One region of the Ramlibacter sp. PS4R-6 genome, then DNA from elsewhere that is predicted to be linked to it. Evidence: predicted binding sites of a transcription regulator. Region 1 holds the regulator's gene; the other holds the start of a gene.

Region 1 (3,408 bases):
AGGCCGCCACGGTCGGGCGCCGCGCCGCGCCCGAAGCGGGCGTCAGCCGCCTGTCGGCGCGGCACCTGCAGAAGACCTACGGCAGCCGCAAGGTGGTCAAGGACGTCTCGCTCGACGTCGACAAGGGCGAGGTGGTCGGGCTGCTGGGGCCCAACGGCGCGGGCAAGACCACGTCGTTCTACATGATCGTCGGCCTGGTGCGCGCCGATGCGGGCGAGATCTCCATCGACGACCGCTCGGTCGAGCACATGCCGATCCACCGCCGCTCGCGCCTGGGCCTGTCGTACCTGCCGCAGGAAGCGTCGATCTTCCGCAAGCTCAATGTCGAGGAGAACGTGCGGGCCGTGCTGGAGCTGCAGCGCGACGAGCAGGGCGCGCCGCTGGCGCGGGCCGAGATCGAAAAGCGCCTGACGGCGCTGCTGCAGGACCTGCGCGTGGACCACCTGCGCGATTCGCCCGCGCTGGCGCTGTCCGGCGGCGAGAGGCGCCGCGTCGAGATCGCGCGCGCGCTGGCGACGCAGCCGCGCTTCATCCTGCTGGACGAGCCCTTCGCGGGCATCGACCCGATCGCCGTGATCGAGATCCAGCGCATCATCGGCTTCCTGAAGTCGCGTGGCATCGGCGTGCTGATCACCGACCACAACGTGCGCGAGACGCTGGGCATCTGCGACCACGCCTACATCATCAGCGACGGCGCCGTGCTCGCGCAGGGCACGCCTTCCGAGATCGTGAACAACGCGGACGTGCGCCGCGTGTATCTCGGCGAGCACTTCCGAATGTAGAGCGGGCACAGCAGTATGAAACAGGGCCTGTCGCTTCGCGTCTCCCAGCACCTGGCGCTGACGCCGCAGCTGCAGCAGTCCATCCGCCTGCTGCAGCTGTCCACCATGGAACTGGCGCAGGAAGTCGAGCAGATGCTCGACGACAACCCCTTCCTCGAGGTCAACACCGAAGAATCGCGCGAGGACCCGGGCCTCGGCGTGGTGGACGCGCCGCCGGCGGGCGACGACGAGTTCGGCAACCACGGGTCCCTGCACGACGACGGCCCCGACACCGACGCGCCCGCGACCGAGGTGGAAGCGCCCGACTGGGACGGCGACGGCAGCACCGAGATGGTGGCCGACGACGGCGAGTGGGGCGGCGACGCCACGCCGCGCAAGAACGGATCGTCGGACGACGACGTCGACGCGACCGAACTGGCGCACGGCCACGAGTCGCTGCAAGCCCACCTGCACCGCCAGGCGCTGTCGCTGCGCCTGTGCGAGGAAGACCGCTGCTCGCTGCAGTTCCTCATCGAGTCGCTCAACGACGACGGCTACCTCGAGGAGCCGCTGGAGGCGCTGGCGGCGTCGCTGTCGCCCGTCGACGAGGAGCAGCGCGAGGAGCTCGTGCACCGCTTCACCGTGGCGCTGCACCTGCTGCAAAGCCTGGACCCGACCGGCGTGGGCGCGCGCTCGCTGGGCGAATGCCTCACGCTGCAGCTCAAGGCCATCGAGGCGGCGGGCGACGACACGCCGGCCACGGGCGCCGCGATCCGCATCTGCGCGCAGCCCATCGACCTGCTGGCGCGGCGCGACGTCAAGCGGCTGGCGCAGGTCACGGGCGAAAGCGACGCCAATGTGCGCGCGGCCATCACGCTGATCACGCGGCTGGAACCGAAGCCGGGCCGCCGCTTCGTCGACACCGAACGCAACATCGTCGTCCCCGACGTGCTGGTGACCAAGGCCGGCCGCGGCGGCAGCCTGAAATTCCGCGTGCAACTGAACCCGGACGTGATGCCGCGCCTGCGCGTGCACGACGTGTATGCGGGCGCCCTCAAGGCGCACAAGGGCGAAGGCCACCAGGCGCTGCAGCAGCGCCTGCAGGAGGCGCGCTGGTTCATCAAGAACATCCAGCAGCGCTTCGACACCATCCTGCGCGTGTCCAATGCCATCGTCGAGCGCCAGAAGAACTTCTTCGTCCACGGCGAGCTCGCGATGCGCCCGCTGGTGCTGCGCGAGATCGCCGACGAGCTCGGGCTGCACGAGTCCACCATCAGCCGCGTGACCACGGCCAAGTACATGTCCACGCCCTACGGCACCTTCGAGCTGAAGTACTTCTTCGGCTCGGCGCTGGGCACGGAGACGGGCGGCAACGCGTCGAGCACTGCCGTGCGCGCGCTGATCAAGCAGTTCGTGGCCAGCGAAAGCGAGAAGAAGCCGCTGTCGGACAGCCAGATCTCCGAGATGCTCAAGGAGCAGGGCATCGAGTGCGCCCGCCGCACCGTCGCGAAGTACCGGGAGGCGCTGCGCATCGCCCCGGCCAACCTGCGCAAGGCCCTTTGAACGACCTGCAACTCTTCCTGCCGTGCCCGGCGGGCGTCGAGGAATTCCTCGCCGCCGAGGTCGCGCGCATCGTGTCCGGCCCCGTCCAGTCGCAGAGGGCGGGCGTGACCCTGCGCGCGTCCTGGCGTGACGCCCTGGCGCTGAACCTGCACAGCCGTCTCGCGCAGCGCGTGCTGGTGCAACTGGCGCATGCGCCCTACCGCGACGAAGGCGACATCTATGCGATCGCGGGCGGCGTCGCGTGGGAGGCCTGGTTCACGACGCGCGACAGCTTCAAGGTCGAGATCACCGCGCAGCACAGCCCGCTGAAGAGCCTGAACTTCGCCGCGCTGAAGGTGAAGGACGCGATCGCCGACCGCTTCCGCGAGAGGAAGGGCGCGCGGCCGGACGTCGACACCCAGTGGCCGCGCGTGCGCGTCTACGCGCACCTCACCGCCGACCACGCCACGCTGTACATCGACACCTCGGGTGAGCCGCTCTTCAAGCGCGGCTGGCGCGAGGACAAGGGCGACGCCCCGCTGAAGGAAACACTGGCCGCCGCGATGATCGCTGCCAGCGGCTGGGATGCGAGCGTGCCGCTGTACGACCCGTGCTGCGGCAGCGGCACCATCGTGATCGAGGCCGCGCAGATCGCCTGCCGCTACGCGCCGGGCCTGGAGCGGTACTTCGGCTTCGAGAACCTGCTGCCTTTCGAGGAAGCAGCCTGGGAGCGGCTGCGCGAGGAGGCGAAGTCGCAGCACCGCGCGTCGCCCGTGCCCATCTTCGGCAGCGACGTCGCGTTCCGCATGGTCGACTTCGCGCGGCGCAACGCCGAACGCGCCGGCGTCGACGCAGTGGTGAACCTGCGCGGCGGCGATGCGCTGCAGCGCATGCCGCCCTCGGACACGCCCGGCGTGATGCTGGTCAACCCGCCGTACGGCGAGCGTATCGAGGCAGCGGGCGTCGCCGGGCGCGAACGCGCGCAGACCGAAGGCGACGGCGATTTCTTCGTGCAGCTGGCCGCGCACTGGAAGGCGCACTACGCGGGCTGGACGGCGTGGGTGCTGACGCCCGATTTGAAGCTGCCTTCGCGCATGCGCCTGAA
Region 2 (3,408 bases), 350 kb from region 1:
CAGCGGGATGGCCGCCAGCAGGTCGTTGCCGGTGCCCGCCACCATCGACAGCACCACAGCCGACGAGAACGCGAGCGCCACGGACATGAGCCGCATGGCGACGTGGAACCATTCGCGCCCCGGGATGCAGGCTGCGGCGAGCAGCGACAGCGCGGGCGTGACCAGCACGTTGAGCTCCGCGAGCACCACGCCTGCCGTAACGCCGTCGGTGCCCGCTGCGGCGAGGCGGTAGGCGGGCCAGTACAGATAGGGGTACTGGAAGGACTGGTAGCTGGCGGCCAGCCAGTCCTGGCCGAAACGCGGGTGCTCCGCGGTCCAGCCGAGGTAGATGTGGTGGTTCAGCGCGTCCCAGTTCAGGCCGATGTAGCCCATGGACAAGGGGATCGCCGCCAGCGCGATGGCGGCCAGTGCGGCCGTCCACGCCCATTCCCAGCGCAGGACCCAGGCGGGCGCCGCGCGCCCTTCGTCAAGCATCGGCCGCCCCGTTGACGCTGCGCCAGCAGATCTCGGCCGCGCCGGCGAACAGGGCGCCCGCCACGGCCTGCATGCCGACGATCATCAGCGACACGGCGGGGATCACCACCTGCATGCCGAAGGCGGGATCGAGCGCGCCGAACCCCGTCGCTCCCCAGTCCAGCACGATGAACAGCGACAGCAGGAGGCCGAGCACGAACAGCGCGCCGCCGACGAGCAGCCCCGTCTCCACGGTGCGCAGCGGCCTGGACCGCTCGAGCCAGGCCGGCGCCGGGACGATGCCCGAACTCACGCCGAAGTACTTGGTCAGCACGGCCAGCTGCACGAGCTGAACGCCCAGGATCACCGCCGCCGCCATGTACAGCAGCGAGTGCACCCGCGGCGCGGCGCCCGTGGGCTGCAGCGCTGCGAAGCCGAGCAAACCGCCTACGAGGAGGAACAGCCCGGGGTAGAGGAACAGCCAGCGCGGGCAGAACAGGAGCAGGAAGCGCAGGTGGCGCCAGCCGTCGCGCCAGGTGCGCAGGTGCGGCGGCCGGTCGCGGCCGTCGGGCCGCAAGGTCGTGGGCACTTCGTCGATGCGCACGCCCGCGAGCGCCGCCTTCGCGATCATCTCCGAGGCGAACTCCATCCCGGGGCTGACCAGCCGCAGCTGCTCGATGGTGTCGCGGCGAAAGCCGCGCAGGCCGCAGTGGAAGTCGCCGATGTGCGTGCGGAAGAACAGGCGCCCCAGGAAGCTCAGGACCGGGTTGCCCAGGTGGCGATGGAGGAAAGGCATCGCGCCCGGCGCGATCCCACCCTGGAAGCGGTTGCCCATGACGAGGGCCGCGCCGTCGCGCAGCCGCGCCACGAAGTCGGCCAGCGACGAGAAGTCGTAGCTGCGGTCCGCGTCGCCCATGATCACGTAGTCACCCTTCGCGGCGGCGATGCCGGCGATGAGCGCCGCGCCGTAGCCGCGCCGGGGCACGTCGATCACGCGCGCGCCGGCGGCGCCGGCCAGCGCCTGGGAGCCGTCGGTCGACCCGTTGTCGGCGACCAGCACCTCGCCGCTGATCCCCTGCGCGTCGAGGAAGCCGCGCGCCTCGCGCACGCACTGCTGCACCGTCCTTGCCTCGTTCAGGCAAGGCATGAGAATCGTCAGTTCCACGCTGGAAGTTTACGGGCGAAAAAAAAGGGGCCGGAGCCCCTTTCTTCGCGCCGTGAGGCGTTAGCCGCGGCAGGAGCCGGGCAGGTACTTCGGGTTGATCGTCGTGCCGGAGCCCGTCGAGCCGCAGACCCACTTGAACACCGGGTTGCCGATGTGCGTCGTGGAGCTCATGGCCGTCGTGTCGTCCTTGTACGGCACCAGCGTCACGACCTTGGAGTCGATGTTGGTGTCGTTGAAGCCCTGGGCTTCCACCGTGATCTCGCCGTTGGTGCCGGTGTTGACCGACTTCACGTACTTGCTCGACTGGGTCGTCGATTCGCAGCCCCAGCTGCCCGCGCCCGGGTTCGTGATCGAACCGGTCTGGTACACCTCGGTGATGGTCGTGCGGCAGGCCGACGCGGCCAGCACCACTTCCGACATCTTGGCGCGCTTGGTGTAGTCCTGGTACGCCGGCAGCGCGACGGCCGCCAGAATACCGATGATCGCCACCACGATCATCAGTTCGATCAGGGTGAAGCCCTGTTGCAGTTGACGCTTCATTTCACCTCCGGAGTTGTTGAGAGAAGCGGGCTGATCGTGCAATTGCTGTGCCAAGCCCGCAACCCGGGAAAAACCTGCCTTTGTTGGCAAATGTTGCGGGGCGGAACGCCAAATGTGGCAGATCGCGCCCCACGCGCACGACATTTTTGTCGCCCGGCTACTTGATGCAGACGGAGCGGACCATCTTCAGGCTGGTCAGGCCCATCATGATCTTCTCCATGCCGTCCATCTTCAAGGTGCGCATGCCGCTGGCCACCGCCTGCACGAAGATGTCGGCCACGCGCGCACGTTCCTGCACCAGCTTCTTGACGGCGTCGTCGGCCACCAAGAGCTCGTGCAGGCCGATCCGGCCCTTGTAGCCGCTCTTGTTGCACTTCTCGCAGCCCACCGGGTTGTAGAACTTCAGCTTCCCGTCCTGGCCGTAGTCCTTGACCCAGGTGTCGTACAGCTTCTTGGCCTCGCCCGCATAGTCCTTCTTCCACGCCTCGGTCTGGCGCAGGTCCTCGGCGTATTCGGCGATGAAGGTCTTGATCTCCTCCGGGTCGGGGTCGTACGCCTCCTTGCAGTCGCACAGCTTCTTGGCCAGGCGCTGCGCGAGGATGCCCAGCAGGGCGTCCGCGAAGTTGAACGGGTCCATGCCCATGTCCAGCAGGCGGATGATCGATTCGGGCGCGGAGTTCGTGTGCAGCGTGGAGAACACCAGGTGGCCGGTGAGCGAGGCTTCCACGCCCATGGACACCGTTTCCTTGTCGCGCGACTCGCCGACCATGATGATGTCCGGGTCCGCGCGCAGGAAGGCGCGCATCACCAGCGCGAAGTCGATGCCGGCCTTCTTGTTGATCTGGACCTGGCGCAGGCCCTTCTGCGTGATTTCGACCGGGTCCTCGGCCGTCCAGATCTTGGTGTCGACGTTGTTGAGGAACTTCAGCACCGAGTGCAGCGTGGTCGTCTTGCCCGAACCCGTCGGGCCGCACACGTAGAACAGGCCGTAGGGCTTGCTCACCGTCTTCTCGAGGCGCTCCTTGTTGATCGGCGTGAGGCCCAGCTTCTCCAGCGGGATCGGCTCGCCGGCCGCCAGGATACGCATCACGACGTCTTCGACCTGGCCGGCAGACGGGATGGTGGCCACGCGCAACTCGATGTCCAGCGGCCCGTACTTCTTGAACTTGATCTTGCCGTCCTGCGGCTTGCGCTTCTCGGAGATGTCCAGGTCGCACATGATCTTCAGGCGCGTGACCAGCGCCTGGCGG

Evidence for each region. The regulator sigma-54, encoded in region 1, starts transcription at its own class of promoters, with help from an activator protein. The targets are predictions, from matches to a motif close to TGGCANGNAANCTGCTTT.
Region 2: a site for sigma-54 is predicted at 2,194-2,211, ahead of WG903_RS04335 (pilin). Genes of this name have one in related genera too.

The regions. Positions count from the first base shown of each region.
Region 1 covers NZ_JBBHKA010000001.1:538,961-542,368, reverse strand. The annotation lists gene lptB (LPS export ABC transporter ATP-binding protein) at 1-782, shown strand, start outside; gene WG903_RS02660 (RNA polymerase factor sigma-54) at 798-2,324, shown strand; gene WG903_RS02655 (THUMP domain-containing class I SAM-dependent RNA methyltransferase) at 2,321-3,408, shown strand, end outside.
Region 2 covers NZ_JBBHKA010000001.1:888,311-891,718, reverse strand. The annotation lists gene WG903_RS04345 (hypothetical protein) at 1-474, opposite strand, end outside; gene WG903_RS04340 (glycosyltransferase family 2 protein) at 467-1,618, opposite strand; gene WG903_RS04335 (pilin) at 1,679-2,158, opposite strand; gene WG903_RS04330 (GspE/PulE family protein) at 2,316-3,408, opposite strand, start outside.